2 regions of the Clostridium celatum genome follow, and region 2 is predicted to be linked to the other one. Evidence: riboswitches for the same ligand, from Rfam matches in the RefSeq annotation. Region 2 holds a riboswitch; the other holds the start of a gene.

Region 1 (8,070 bases), on a different contig from region 2:
TAGAATTAATGGAAGAGGTGGATCAATCACTCAAATTCCAATATTAACAATGCCTGAAGATGATAAAACACATCCAATTCCAGATTTAACTGGATATATTACAGAGGGGCAAATAATCCTTTCAAGAGAATTATACAAAAAGGGAATTATGCCTCCAATAGATGTTCTACCATCACTTTCAAGACTTAAAGATAAGGGTATCGGTAAAGGAAAAACTAGAGAAGACCATGCTGATACAATGAACCAATTATTCTCAGCTTATGCACAAGGTAAGCAAGCTAAGGAATTATCAGCAATCTTAGGTGAATCTGCATTATCAGATACAGATAAGAAATTTGCTAAGTTTGCAGAAGCTTTTGAAGAACAATATGTTTCTCAAGGGTTTGAAACAAATAGATCAATAGAAGAAACTTTAAATTTAGGTTGGAAATTACTTAAGATTCTTCCTAAGACAGAACTTAAGAGAATCAGAGATGAATATCTTGAAAAGTATATGCCAAAGGGAGATGAAGAGTAGAATATGGCAAAGTTAAATGTCAATCCTACTAGAATGGAGCTATCTAAGCTGAAGAAAAGACTATCTACAGCTTCAAGAGGGCATAAGCTTCTTAAAGATAAACAAGATGAATTAATGAGACAATTCATTAACCTTGTTAAATATAACAATGAACTTAGAAAATCGGTAGAAGCTGAACTTGAAGGGTCTTTTAAAGATTTCGTTATGGCAAGTGCTGTAATGAGTTCAGAATTCTTAGAAGAAGCAGTTGCTTATCCAAAAGATAGCGTATCTGTTGAAGTAGGAACAAAAAACATAATGAGTGTTAATGTTCCACAAATGAAATTCCACAGACAATTACAAGATAGTGAAGGAAGCATTTACCCATATGGTTTTGCAAATACATCTTCTGAATTAGATGATGCTATAGGTAAGCTAGAGTCAATACTTCCAAAGTTACTTGAATTAGCTGAAGTTGAAAAATCAACACAGCTTATGGCTGATGAAATTGAAAAGACAAGAAGAAGAGTTAATGCTCTTGAATATATGACAATTCCTCAATTACAAGAAACTATTAAGTTTATAAGAATGAAACTTGATGAAAATGAAAGAGGAGCTTTAACTAGACTTATGAAAGTTAAAGATATGATTCAAGCAAGAGCTGCAGAATAGTATTAATAAGTATCTTCTTATGAAGTCTACGGTATAAGTAAAAATAATTAGTTTTACTTAAACACATTATCACTAGGGATAACAGGTATAAAGCTATATTTATACCTGTTATTTTCATATTATGGATATAAATTATATATTTGATAAAAAGAAGATTTAATAGTATAATGCTTATAGAATACGTAAGAAGAATATAAGTTGATATAACAAGGAGAGTTTTAATGAATTATTTCATAGCTATAATTATTGCTTTTTCTATAGTATTTTTGATAACTCCATTACTAATGAAGTTATCATTTAAATATAATTTTACAGATAAACCTACTAGTAGAAAAAAGCATAGGGGTGAAATTCCTCTTTGTGGTGGAATATCTATGTTTATTGGATTTTTCACAGCATATTTTATAATACTTCGTAATAATAATTTTGATGAAAAGTATGGAATTTTTGTAGGAGCATTATTAATTTTATTAATAGGAATAGTAGATGACTATTATAAGAGCGTTGGAAAAGAATTTGCTATAACTCCAAGATTAATAATACAATTATTAGCAGCAGTTATAGTATATAAATCAGGAGTATCTTTTGAAGGCTTTACCAATCCACTAACTGGGGTATACTTGCATTTACCGGAAATAGTTCAGTTTATTTTAACTATAACTTGGATTTTTGGAGTAACAACAGTTATAAATTGGTCTGATGGAATGGATGGATTAGCAGGAGGATTATCATTTATATCAGCAATGACTTTTGCAACAACTGCTATAATATTAGTTCAACCTACATCATTATTATTTTCCCTTATATTAGGGGCTGTAGTATTAGCTTTCTTATTTTATAATAAGTATCCAGCAAAGATATTTATGGGAGATTCAGGTGCAAACTTTTTAGGATTTATTTTAAGTATAATTGCTTTAGATGGTGCTTTTAAAGGAGCAACAATATTGAGTTTGATGATACCTATATTAGCACTTGCAGTACCTATATTTGATAACTTATTTGTTGTATTTAAGAGATTTTCAGAAGGAAAACCAGTATATCAAGCAGATAGAAGTCAGATACATTACAGACTTCAAGCAAAAGGATTTAATACAAACCAAGTTGTTACATATATAAGTATAATAAGTTTAACTTGTAGCATAGTATCAATTATATTACTACTAATAAAATAATAAAGCTATTTACAAGAATGTAAAGAAATAGTATAATATATTAAAACTTATCAAGAGTGGTGGAGGGACTGGCCCGTTGAAACCCGGCAACCTATTAACTATATTAATGTGGTGCTAATTCCAACAGCTTATGGCTGATAGATAAGGATATTTTATAGGCATGAATTATATTAACCTAAGGGAAATATCCTTTAGGTTTTTTTGTGCTTAAAAAATAATTTTTAGTTAAGAAATTAGTAATTTATTTATGAGATTGGGGGCTATTTATATGAAAATTAATGAGTTATTTGAAAGTAAAAAGGTAGTATTTTCTTTTGAGATTTTTCCACCTAAAGCAACATCATCTATTGATACTATATACTCAACTTTAGAAGAACTAAAAGATTTGAAACCGGATTACATCAGCGTTACTTATGGGGCAGGAGGTAGTTTAACTAAAAATAAAACAACAGAGTTATCATCAATAGTAAAAAATAAGTATGGTGTAGAGTCAGTTGCACATTTAACTTGTATTAATTCAACAAAAGAAGAAATAAATATTATATTGGATGATTTAAAATTTAATGGTATTGAAAATATATTAGCTTTAAGAGGAGATGTTCCAGAGGGGGGGAATCATAAAGGGGATTTTAAATATGCATATGAATTAATTTCTCATATAAAGAAAAGAGGAGATTTTAACATACTTGGTGCATGTTATCCTGAAGGGCATGTAAAGGGGAGAGATTTAAAAGAGGACATGCTTCATTTAAAGATTAAAGAAGAAAGTGGAGCATCACAATTTATATCACAATTATTTTTTGATAATAATCATTTCTACAATTTATTAGAAGAGAAAGAGAAATTAGGTATAAAATCTCCTATACAAGCAGGAATAATGCCTGTAGTAAATAAAAAGCAAATAGAAAGAATAACATCTTTATGTGGTGTAAATATGCCAAAGAAGTTTATTAAAATAATGGAAAGATATGAGTATGATAAAGAAGCATTAAGAGATGCAGGAATTGCATATGCTGTTGAACAAATAGTAGATTTAATTTCTAGTGGAGTAGATGGAATACATTTATATAGTATGAATAATGCATATGTTGCTAGGAAAATTAATAATAGTATCAGTTCAATTATTAATTCTATTAATAAATAGATAATTTTAGGAGGAATGAATTATGGAAAAAGTAGAAAGCTTTGAATTAGATCATAGAAAGGTAAAAGCGCCATATATAAGAAAATGTTGTTTATTAAATGGCCCTAAAGGTGATGAGGTAACTAAATTTGATATTAGGTTTTTACAGCCTAATAAGGAGGCTTTTGGAACAGCAGCAATGCATGGATTAGAGCATTTATTAGCATTTGAGCTTAGAAAAAATTTAGATGGAATAATTGATTTATCACCAATGGGATGTAGAACAGGATTTTATTTAAGTATATTTGGGAATAGAGATAGTGAAGAAATAAAAGTAGCGGTAGAAAATGCTTTAAAAGAAATATTAGAAGCAAAAGAAATTCCAGCAGCAAATGAAATACAATGTGGAAATTATAGAGATCTTTCATTATTTGGAGCTAAAGAATATGCAAAAGAGGCACTAAATAAAGGTTTTTCCCTAAATATTTATGGTGAATAACTAAATCGAAAAATACTATTATAATATTTTAGGAACTGATATGATTTCATAAAGAATGTATAGCTTAGCGAAATTATAGCAGTTCCTAAAGATAAAGTTATGAATTTTTTAGACAGATAAGCTCTTTATAAGTTAGGTATATTTTTATTGAAAGTGGGGTAGTTAAATGGTAAATAGGGATGAAGTTTTAAGATACTTAGGTTTTAGGGGACAGATAATTGATGAAAAGCTTGAAGAACTTATAGATGAATGTAGGGAAACAGTAGTTGTAAAAAGTGATCCTAAATATGTTTATGGATATTTTAATATAGAAAATAATGATGAAGGTATTTTAATAAAGGATACTACATTGGTTTTAAAGGGTGAAGATATAAAAAATCATTTAAAGCATTGTGATAAATGTGCCTTAATGGTAGTAACTTTAGGATTAAATATCGAAAGAGAAATTATACTCAATGAGAAGATTAGTTTAACAAAGTCAATAGTTTTAGATTCATGTGCTACTACTTATATTGAAGAAGTTTGTGATAATATTCAAAATGATATAGAGCAATTTGCAAAGAAAAACAATTTAAATATTACCTCAAGATATAGTCCTGGATATGGGGATTTATCATTAGATTCACAGGAAAAAATATTAAGCGTAACTGATGCAAGCAAAAGAATAGGGGTTACAACTACAGAGCATAATATATTGTTTCCAAGAAAATCAGTAACTGCGATTATTGGATTAAGTAAGGGGAAAATACAAAAGACAAAGAGAGACTGTACTAAATGTAATAAATATAATGATTGTGTTTTTAGAAAGGGAGGAAGTAATTGTGGGAGTTAAGGAATTAATTAATAAAGAATTAATTTTATTTGATGGGGCAATGGGAACAATGCTTCAAAAAAATGGTCTAAAGTTAGGAGAAAATCCTGAAAAATTAAATTTTAGTCATGAAGATATGATTATAAAGATACATAAATCTTACATAGATTCAGGAGCAAATATTATTACTACTAATACCTTTGGAGCTAATAGATTAAAGCTTAAAGAAAGTGGCTATTCTGTAGAAGAGACAATAAGTAAAGCAGTATCATTAGCAAAAGAAGCAACAAAAGATACCAATGCATTTATAGCATTAGACATTGGACCTATAGGAGAGTTATTAGAGCCAATGGGGACTCTATCATTTGATGAAGCATATGAAATCTTTAAAGAGCAAATAATTATAGGGCATAAGGCTGGAGCGGATTTAATCCTTATAGAAACCATGACAGATTTGTATGAAGCAAAAGCAGCTATTTTAGCAGCAAAAGAAAATTGTAATTTACCTGTATTTTGTACTATGAGTTTTGAAGAGGATGGTAGAACATTTACAGGGTGTCTACCAAGTAGTATGGCAATTACTTTAGAGGGATTAGGTGTAGATGCTTTAGGGGTAAACTGCTCATTAGGACCAGATAAAATTTTAAAAGTAATAAAAGAAATTAAAAAGTATACTAACTTACCTTTAATGGTACAACCAAATGCAGGTCTTCCAAGTATAATTTTTGGAGAAGCAATATATGATATTTCAATAGAAGATTTTACAGAAGGAATAGAAGAGTTAATTAATGAAGGTGTATCTATTATAGGGGGATGTTGTGGTACAACTCCAGAGTTTATATCTTCAATTAGACTTTTAATAAATAGTAAAGAAATAATTTCTAGACCTAAAGTGAGTTTTACAGCTGTATGTAGTCCTTCAAAATTTATAGAAATAAATGGTGTAGAAGTAATAGGTGAAAGAATAAATCCAACAGGTAAAAAATTATTTAAAGAAGCTCTAAAGAATAATGATATGAATTATATACTTAAGCAAGGAATAGAGCAAGTAGAAGCTGGAGCCTCTATATTAGATGTTAATGTTGGATTACCAGAAATAGATGAAGTAAAATGGATTAGAGATTCGGTAAAATCCCTACAAGGAATTTTAGATACACCTCTTCAAATAGATTCAACTAATGTAGATGCTGTAGAAGCTGGACTTAGATATTATAATGGAAAAGCTATAGTTAATTCTGTTAATGGAGATGATGAGATATTAGATAAATTACTGCCTATAGTGAAGAAATATGGTGCAGCTGTAGTTGGTTTAACTTTGGATAAAGAAGGAATACCAGCGTTAGCAGAAGAAAGATTCAAGATAGCAGAAAAGATATTTAATAGAGCAATTAGCTATGGAATTAAAAAGGAAGATATATTTATAGATACATTAGTAATGCCAGTTTCTGCTGATGGACAAAGTGCAAAGGAAACTTTAAAAGCATTAAGATTAATTAGAGAAAAATTAGGTTTAAAAACTGTATTAGGAGTCTCTAATATATCATTTGGATTGCCTAGTAGAGAAATAATAAATAAGACTTTTCTATCTTTAGCATTAGAAGAAGGATTAAATTTACCTATAATGAATCCAAATTCAGAAGCAATGATGGAAGTGATAGATTCTTTTAAATTGCTATATAATTATGATAAAAAAGGTAGTAAATTCATAGAGAAATATGGAAATAAAATTAAAAAAGAAGTTGTAGCAGAAAATAAAAATAATAGTGGCTTAAGCGAATTAATAATAAAGGGATTAAAAAAAGAAGCACAAACAGTAACAAAAGAACTTTTAAAAGAAAATGAACCTATAGATGTTATAAATAAGCATATTATTCCAGCATTAAATATTGTAGGAGAAAGATTTGAAAAAGGACAAATATTTTTACCGCAATTAATATCCTCAGCAGAAACGGTACAAAGTTCTTTTGAAATATTAAAAAATAATATAAAAATTAGTGATAATATAAATAGTGAAAAGATAATACTTGCAACAGTAAAGGGAGATATACATGATATTGGTAAAAATATTGTTAAAGTAATGCTTGAAAGCTATGGATTTCAAGTGATAGATTTGGGTAAAAATGTTGATAAAGAAGAAGTATTAAATTGTGCTAAAGAGCAAAATGTAAAATTAATAGGTTTAAGTGCTCTTATGACAACCACTGTAAAAAGTATGGAAGAAACTATTCAGTTATTAAAAATTAATGATTTAAATGCTAAAATTATGGTTGGTGGAGCTGTGCTTACAGAAGAATATGCAAAAGAGATAAATGCAGATTATTATGCAAAAGATGCAATGGAAAGTGTTAAAATTGCTAAAGAATATTTTGCAAATTGTAATTGTATATGATATTAAATTATAAATTTTAATAAAGATAATAGATGAGTTAAATTTTAAATCATAAATAAAAAAGACTACGATAAGTAGTTTTTTTTATTTTATAATAATTTAAATATTTACTCGAAATATAGCAAATTATGTATAGTTATATTATAATATAGTCATATAGGTATATGTTGGAGGACTACAGATGAATATATTATTAGTTGAGGATGAAAAGATACAACGTCAAGCCTTAGCATCAATTATAAAGGAGAATTTTATAGATGTAAGAATATACGAGGCAGGTTCTATAGATGAAGCAATTAAATTAATAAATGAAAAGGATATAAATTTATTTTTTATAGATATTAATTTAAATAATTCATCAGGATTAGAGCTTGCAAAACAAATAAGAGAATATGAAAAGTATAAATTAACGGGGATGGTTTTTCTAACTGGAGAGGTTGTACATATTATTGAAGCATTTAAAAAAGTTCATTGTTATGATTTTATAGTAAAGCCGTTTAAGGAAAAGGAGATAATAGAAATTATTAATGTATTTTTAAATGCATCACTTTTAAGTAATAGTAGAGAAGGAAAATATACCTTTATAGATATAGATTCTAATCTTTCTGTAAAATTATATCATAATGATATTATTTATATTGAGTATGAAGGAAGGGTTTGTGACATACATACTGTTCATGGAGTTTATAAATTTAAAAGAACTTCTTTAAGTAAACTTATTAAAATTTTAGATGATAGAAAAATATTACAAACTCATAGATCTTTTGCGGTAAATACAGATTATGTTTTAGAAATTGAAAAAACTTATGAAAAAACTTGGAATATATCTTTAAGGGGGATAGAAGATAAAATTCTACTTAGTTACACATTTAGACAAGCATTTATGGGGGGAATAGAATAGTGGATAC
Region 2 (8,070 bases):
CTGCATAGAACTTAACTTTACTCTACACTCAAAATTAATTACTACACCTTTAGTAAATTTTCCTACTATTATTATTTCATCCTTTATTTCTATTTTTTCTAAGCTTAACTCCTTTATTTCAACAAAATCATTATACATACTCATTAAATCTTGTCCAGTTACGCCTATATTTATCTTTGAAATATTCATATTAATTTTCCCTTCCCCCAAGCTATATATTAATTATATTTTCTTTATATATTAAACAAATTTTCTTACTTATTAAAATAATAAATACCTTTATTAACTAATTTGATTTTGAAATCTCACTTAAGTATACTTTATTTTTTACCATTTTTAAAGTTTGTCTTTTTATATATAAAAAAGTAGTATAAAATATAGCCTCTACCTATACTTTATACCACTTTACGAGTTTATATTTTACTTACTATGGTTATTCATAAAAACAAACATTTAAAACACTTTATCTATAACTTATCATATTCATTATATATAATATTAGATATATTAGATATAACTTCATCTGCATTATCTATCCCACAAGTATAAACAACAAGTATATATGGATTATCTTTAACAAATACTATTCCGACATCATGTATATACATTCCATATGTTCCTATCTTATGTGCTACAATCTCTTGTGGTAAATCTTTATCTATTCTTTCATGAAATATTGTTTTTTCCATTGTTTCTATCATATGACTATAATATTCTTCGCCTTTATTATCATATATAAATTTTAATGCTGCAAACATCTGATTAGGAGTTATTATATTATCACTTACACAAATACTTTCATCCAATATCTCTCCTACAGTGTATAATACTGTATACATTCCGCCTAAATATCCAGTTACCATATTAGTTGCAATATTATCTGAATAAATTATTGAATAATCTAGTAGAGTTTGTACATCTAAACAACTAAAATTTTCTGATTGAAGTATTCCTGTACCGCCTTCATAATATACATCACTATAATAAATTACATCATCTAAAGAGCCATATCCTGACTTTATTGTTTCATATGCCGCTATATTCATAAACACTTTATAAGTGCTAGCTCCAACAAATTCCTCATTCTCATTAATCTTAATAACTCTCTCACTATTAATATCATAAAAAACTAGTCCTATTTTATCATCATATTCATTTAAATACTCCACTAATGATTCTTCTATTTTATCTATATTAGGTCCGTCTTTTATTTTCTCTGCATTATTATTTGCTTCTTCTATATCATATTTCAAATTTTCAGCAGTATATTTATATATATGATTTTTATTTTCTATACTATAATCATTTATTTCAATGGCATTCCTACTTGTCACATTAATTGTTTTTTCATCTTTCATAATCAAACAAATTAAAAATATTTCTCCAAATAATGTTATAGTAATTAAGCAAAAACAAATTAATCTCCAGCCATATTTATTTTTTTTCACAACTGCACTCCACTAACTCCCTACTCTTCTCTATATATTTTATTATTTACTTTTCTAATTTAATTACATTCTAAAAAAACTTCATCTTTTATTCACATTTAAAATGTATATTCATATAAAATTATCTTCCCTCATAAGGTATTATGTGTGCATTTTTTACTCCATTTTTATGCTCTTTTATCATAGCTTTTACAGCTTCATCGTAATCACTATAATATCCTATACAAAGTCTCCAATATCTCTTTTGTGTTTTTTTAGGTTCTGTTACTGGAGATAATAATAAAACTTTATCTCTAAAAGCTAATGCTGCCTTCGCTACCATCATACCATATGATTTTGCATCAAATTCATTCATAGCTTCTTTATTTGATAAATATTCACCATAAACTATAATCCCTATGCTTTTTAAATTGTTATATATTTTATACTCATTATTTTTAATTACCCCTAAATCATTAGTTCTAAGATCACTAAAAATTTCATCTCTAACAAGCCTACCTAATCTATAATTTTCCTCATTTTCATTTACTACTAATACCTTTACCCCTCTTTTGCTTTCATCTTTACTAAAACTCATGTGGAAGCTTATGAAATAATCTGCATCTGTATTATTAGCTATATCTATTCTTTCTTCTTTACTTAATGTTTTATCTTCATCTCTTATTAAAATAACCTTTTCACTATTACGTTCTAAATGCTTTTTTGCCTCTAAAGCAGCTTCAAGTACAAATTCAGACTCTTTTATGCCATCTTTTGAAATAGCTCCAAAATCCTTCCCACCATGAGCTGCATCTAATATCCATACTGCCACAGGCATTATCTCCTTATTAAATTAGCTTCATATTCTATTATATTAGATTATTTTTTTATTGTGCTTACAAGTATCTTCAATTATGTTATATTCGTATCTATATACAAATCTATAAATACAAAAAAAGAGGTTAGAAATTTTAGTTTCTTCCCTCTTTTTACTATTTTTAATAGCCCCCTATTTTTATAATATTACTTTGCCCCTATTAATATTATATAAATAATTTCTCTATATATTATTATACTTATTTGCCCTATTTTTAATACTAATCTTTTAATAATACTTACAACTTAACTTTTTTATTAAAATACAGGAACTACAGCCCCGTTGTATTCTTTTTCAATAAATTCTCTAACTTCATCAGAAGTAAGTGCTTCTGTTAAATCTTTAATTTTTTGAGTATTTTCATTACCTTCTTTAACTGCTAAAACATTTCTTCTACCTTGTAAATCATCAGCATCTTTATCTTCTTTACAAATTGTATCATTATTAACATCAAGCCCTGCTTCTAATGCATAGTTACCATTTATAACTGCAATATCAACCTCTTCTAAAACTCTTGGTAATGTTGCTGCCTCAAGAACTTTAAAATTTAAATTTTTAGGATTAGAAGTTATGTCTGCAACTGTTATTAAATCACCATCATTTATTTCAATAAGCCCAGCTGCTGCTAATACTTTTAATGCCCTTGCTTCATTTGAAGTATCATCAGGAATTGCAACTGTTGCTCCATCCTCTACTTCATCTAAAGATTTATACTTATTAGAAAAAGCTCCCATTGGTTCTAAATGAATCTCTGCTGTATAAGTAAGATGAGTATCTTTTTCATCATTGAATGATTCTAAGTATGCAATTGTTTGGAAGTAGTTTGCATCTAACTCACCTTCTTCTACCGCTGTATTTGGAAGAACATAATCATTAAATTCTACTATTTCTACTGTATATCCTTTTTCCTCTAAAAGTGGCTTTGCAACTTCCACTATAGATGCATGTGGTTCTGGAGAAACTCCTATTTTTATTATTTTATCATCACTTGAATTACTTCCTTCATTAGATGTAGCTCCATTACTTCCACATCCTATAAGACCTAATGATAATACTCCTGCTAAAATTCCTGCTAAAATTTTTTTCTTCATTTTAAAATTCCCCCTAAAATTTATTTTTAATATTACTTATTAACTTATTTATTTAAATAACTTTTAATTACTATTTACATATTTTAATTAATACTTCTTACAACTTAAATTTATATTTATTTACTAATAATTTATATATAACATAATTAACTTAATTTCTTATATAAGTAATTACCTAAGCTTTGAAGAGCTTGGACTATTATTATAAGAATAACTACAGTAACAATCATAACTTCCGTGTTAAATCTTTGGAAACCATAACTTATTGCTAATTTACCAATTCCACCTGCTCCAACACTACCTGCCATTGCAGAATAACCAATTATACTAATTACTGTTAATGTTAATCCTGAAATAATTGATGGTACTGCTTCCTTAATCATAACTTTAAATATTATTTGAGTATTTGATGCTCCAAATGATTTTGCAGCTTCTATAACTCCTGGATCAACTTCCTTTAGTGCTCCTTCTATTATCCTTGCCACAAAAGGTGCAGCTGCAATTGTAAGTGGTACTATTGCTGCAGTTTCACCAATAGATGTTCCAACTATAGCTCTAGTAAATGGAATTATAGCTACTATTAAAATTATAAAAGGAAAACTTCTAAGCACATTAATTACTACATCTAAAACTCTATAAATAACCTTATTAGGTTTTAATCCAGAATCACTTGTAACTGTTAATATTATTCCTAATAAAAATCCTAAAACACTTGCAAATAATGTTGAAAAAAACACCATATAAACAGTTTTTCCAAACTCTTCTATTATTATATTAATCATTTTACTATCCATTATAATAACACCTCCAATATAACATCTTTAGATGAAAGATATTTCATAACTTCCTCTCTATCCTTTTCATCTATATTTATAGTCAAGCTACCTAATACCTCATCTCTAAACTTTTCAAGCCTTCCTCCAACTATAGAAAAATCTATATTAAGTTCTCTTGCCATCTTAGTTATAAGAGCATTTTCTGAAGAATTACTTGGGAAAAATAACTTAATATTAACTCCGGTATTTGGTAGTGCATCTTCTTCATCTTCTCCTAAGAATTTTTTAAGCGATACTTCTGGTCTTAAGAATACCTCCTCTGCCTTTCCTTCTGCTACTAATACTCCACCTTGAAGCAATGCAACTCTTTGGCAAATTTGCTTTACAACCTCCATTTGATGGGTAACAACAACTATTGTAATTCCTAATTTTTTATTGATATCGTCTAAAAGTGAAAGTATATCTTTTGTTGTTTTAGGATCTAAAGCTGATGTTGCTTCATCACAAAGAAGAATCTTTGGTTCTAATGCTAATGCTCTAGCTATAGCAACTCTTTGTTTTTGTCCTCCACTAAGCTCTTTTGGTTTACTTTTTGCTTTATCTGAAAGCCCTACAATCTCTAAAAGCTCATTAACACGCTTTTTTATACAAGCCTTATCCTCTCCCCACACTTGTAATGGAAGTGCTACGTTATCATATACAGTTTTTCTATTTAAAAGATTAAATCCTTGAAATATCATTCCTAAATCTTTTCTGAATACTCTCTTTTCTTTTTCAGTTAATTTGTTAACTTCCTTATCCATAACAACTATAGATCCGTCATTATAATCTTCTAAGGCATTTATACATCTTAAAAGTGTTGATTTACCTGCCCCACTATGTCCAATAAGTCCATATATTTCACCTTCATTTATATTTAGTGAAATATCCTTTAAAACCTCTATATCTCCAAAACTCTTTTTTACATTTTGCATTTTAATCATGTTTGTCCACCTCCATTTAGTTAATAATAAAAATCATAAATTTTAAGCTTACTACTTAAATACTATACTTTTTATTAATTTAAGAAAAAATATAAAAAAAACGCACTAGAGAATAAACTCAAGTACGTATAAATACACTTATTAAATTTACCCTCTCATCACTCAGTTAAAAAACTGCAGGAATTAGCACCACATTAATAGTTATTAGTTGATTGTTAAGGTTAAAATTTCTTTAAAATCTCCAAATTTTAAAACACCATTGAAGTTTTACCTTAACTACTAACTTTTAACTGTTAATAGGTTGCTGGGTTTCACAGGGCCAGTCCCTCCACCACTCTTGATAAGATTATCTATTAAATTTTCCAATATTTTCTGCTGTTGATATTAATATATATTACTTGAAGATTTTTGTCAATAACTTCTATATACTTTTTTTATTTTTTATACTAAATATTCTTTCTAATAATCCATAACCTCTTCTTCTATTTTTAAAAGTTCTGCATCAGTATTATCTTCAATAAAATCTAAAATCTTTTCCTTTAAAGCTTGAAGTACATCTCTTGAAGTTCCAACGCTACATATACCTATTACTATACTTTGATGTACATCTTGATGATCAACTTCAGACACTGACACATTAAACTTATTAGTAAGCCTTTTACAAAGGCTCAAGACTATCATTCTTTTTTCTTTTAATGAATGCACCCATTCTGCCCTAAGTTCAATTTTTATTAATAATATTTTCATTTACTTCACCTCTAAACTTTATTTTTACTAAAAAGTAAATTTTAATATCAATGTCTAAAATAATCTTCTTTATATAATATATGATATATCAACTACTTTATTTCTTGATATAATTACCTGTTCTTATAATTTTATCATAACAAACTATACTATATTTATAGTTTATATAACTTACAAAAGAATAAATAATTAAAGGTAAGTAATTATAAAAAAATTAATTCCCTTAAAGAAATAATATAAAATAACATTAAGAGTTAATCCAATTATTAGATTAACTCTTAATTCATTTTATTGTTTTATTAATTCTATATAATCACCTTTAACACTATCCTTCATTATCCAAAATATTTTAAGTTTTACTTCATCTAGTATTGTATCATTTAATTTTAAATATGACTTAACATAATATTCATTGTTTTCTTCATCACTTATACAAGATACCCCACTTTCACTAATTAAACTTTCTCCATTTTCAAGTATAATATTGTCAAAAGAAATACTTTTAACATCCCTTGCTTTTAAAGTAAGATTATTTCCTATAAAACTTACAAATTCAATATTGTAATCGTTAGGTTTAACTCCCTTATTTTTTAAGTCTATTATAATATTTCTATTATCTTTTCTAGCATAATACATTTCATCAAAAACAAAGGTTAAAGATTTAATACTTTCCTTTATTTCACCTTGAAGTTCTATAAAGTTATTTTCAAAACCCTGACTTTCATAAGATGAACTTACTTCATATTCATTTCCTTCATTATCTATAAGTCTAGGATTTTCAAAGGTCATATAATCATATATATCACTATTAAGCTTAAATTCCATAATAGTTCTTGTTTTACTAGTTTTTAAACTTACTACTTCTATATCTCCAATTTCAGTGTTAATAATTGTATTATCTAAGGATATATCCATTAATTCACTATTAAATATTTCTTTTTCAAGCTTTATCGGTACAGAAAAACTTGCTAGATACTCCTTGCTTAAATCATCTTTTCTTCCTTTTTCCTTGTCATAAACATTAAACTCTAAAGTAAATTCTTCATTAAATTCTTCAAAGGCTATCTCTATATATGATTCCTGTTCTCCTTCTTCATTTTTAATACTATATGGTTCTGTATAAAATGTACTCCATGATACACCTCCTGTTTCAGTAACAATACTAATATCAACCCCTAAATTTTTTTCTCCTGATATCTCATATCCTAACCAAAGTCTCTTCCAATCTCCAGCAATAGTATTTACTTTAAGCTTCACTCCATTCTTTTGCTCTTGAAAGTTAATTTCTTTAACCAGCCCCTCTTCTACAGCATTATCAAAGCCTTTATCAAAAGTCACAAGTTCTATCAGTTTATCAAGACCAGGAACTTTGCTCATAGCATAAGCTACATTTGGAAAAATGTTTACTAATACTACAAACAGCAAAAATGTGCATGCTATTCCACTTCCATATTTATAAAATTTCTTTAAATTTCTTTTTCTTCTCCCTTCTTTCAATGTCTTTCTCACCATAAAATCAAGTTCCTCAGGAATTTCTATATTTTCATATCTTAATTTTTCATCATCTAAATAATTCTTACTCATAACTCTCCTCCTTAATTTCTACTCTTAATATTTTTAATGCCTTATGCATTCTATTTTTAACAGTAGAAATAGAAATACCTAAAACCTCTGCAACTTCATCAATTTTATATCCATGAAAATATTTCAAAATTATAACATCCTTAAGCTCCTCTGGAAGAGTATCAATAACTAAACCTATTTCCGATTTTTCATCATCTACAGACTTATCCTTTAAATAATCATTCTCTACAACTACAACTTTAGAATTTTTTCTTATAAAATCTACTGCTGTATTAACTATTATCCTACTAAGATACTTATCTATAGCATTTTCATCCTTTATCTTAGATAAATTAGAGTATCCTTTCAAAATACTTTCCTGCAATATATCCATTGCATCATGATGATTTTTCACATAATAATAAGCCAACCTATAAAATTTTTCTTTATTTTCTTTTACAGAGTCTTCAAATCTCTTTTCTAAACTCCTACCCCTAATTTTAATCATTAATGTATTCTCCCATCTAAAATTATGTAAATAGTACTATTTTATTTAATTCTATTATATAGACGTATGAACAACCTATTTTGTTTAAATGTTTTTTA

The links. Region 2 has a riboswitch for S-adenosylmethionine ahead of LPC13_RS11655 (methionine ABC transporter ATP-binding protein). Riboswitches for the same ligand answer to the same signal wherever they lie in the genome.
Region 1: it holds a riboswitch for S-adenosylmethionine, as region 2 does, so the genes downstream of both, metF (methylenetetrahydrofolate reductase [NAD(P)H]) here and LPC13_RS11655 (methionine ABC transporter ATP-binding protein) in region 2, are expected to answer to the same signal.

What each region holds. Positions count from the first base shown of each region.
Region 1 is NZ_JAJKGM010000004.1:64,257-72,326, forward strand. Features, by position in the region: gene LPC13_RS03015 (V-type ATP synthase subunit B) at 1-517, shown strand, start outside; gene LPC13_RS03020 (V-type ATP synthase subunit D) at 521-1,168, shown strand; gene LPC13_RS03025 (MraY family glycosyltransferase) at 1,390-2,340, shown strand; SAM riboswitch class I at 2,385-2,488, shown strand; gene metF (methylenetetrahydrofolate reductase [NAD(P)H]) at 2,609-3,484, shown strand; gene LPC13_RS03035 (S-ribosylhomocysteine lyase) at 3,507-3,962, shown strand; gene LPC13_RS03040 (methionine synthase) at 4,129-4,794, shown strand; gene LPC13_RS03045 (homocysteine S-methyltransferase family protein) at 4,784-7,162, shown strand; gene LPC13_RS03050 (LytR/AlgR family response regulator transcription factor) at 7,344-8,063, shown strand; gene LPC13_RS17065 (sensor histidine kinase) at 8,063-8,070, shown strand, end outside.
Region 2 is NZ_JAJKGM010000028.1:20,444-28,513, forward strand. Features, by position in the region: gene LPC13_RS11630 (YkvA family protein) at 1-189, opposite strand, end outside; gene LPC13_RS11635 (serine hydrolase) at 468-1,448, opposite strand; gene LPC13_RS11640 (N-acetylmuramoyl-L-alanine amidase) at 1,570-2,259, opposite strand; gene LPC13_RS11645 (MetQ/NlpA family ABC transporter substrate-binding protein) at 2,562-3,395, opposite strand; gene LPC13_RS11650 (methionine ABC transporter permease) at 3,542-4,189, opposite strand; gene LPC13_RS11655 (methionine ABC transporter ATP-binding protein) at 4,189-5,154, opposite strand; SAM riboswitch class I at 5,307-5,501, opposite strand; gene LPC13_RS11660 (DUF503 domain-containing protein) at 5,614-5,901, opposite strand; gene LPC13_RS11665 (DUF4179 domain-containing protein) at 6,190-7,485, opposite strand; gene LPC13_RS11670 (RNA polymerase sigma factor) at 7,478-7,972, opposite strand.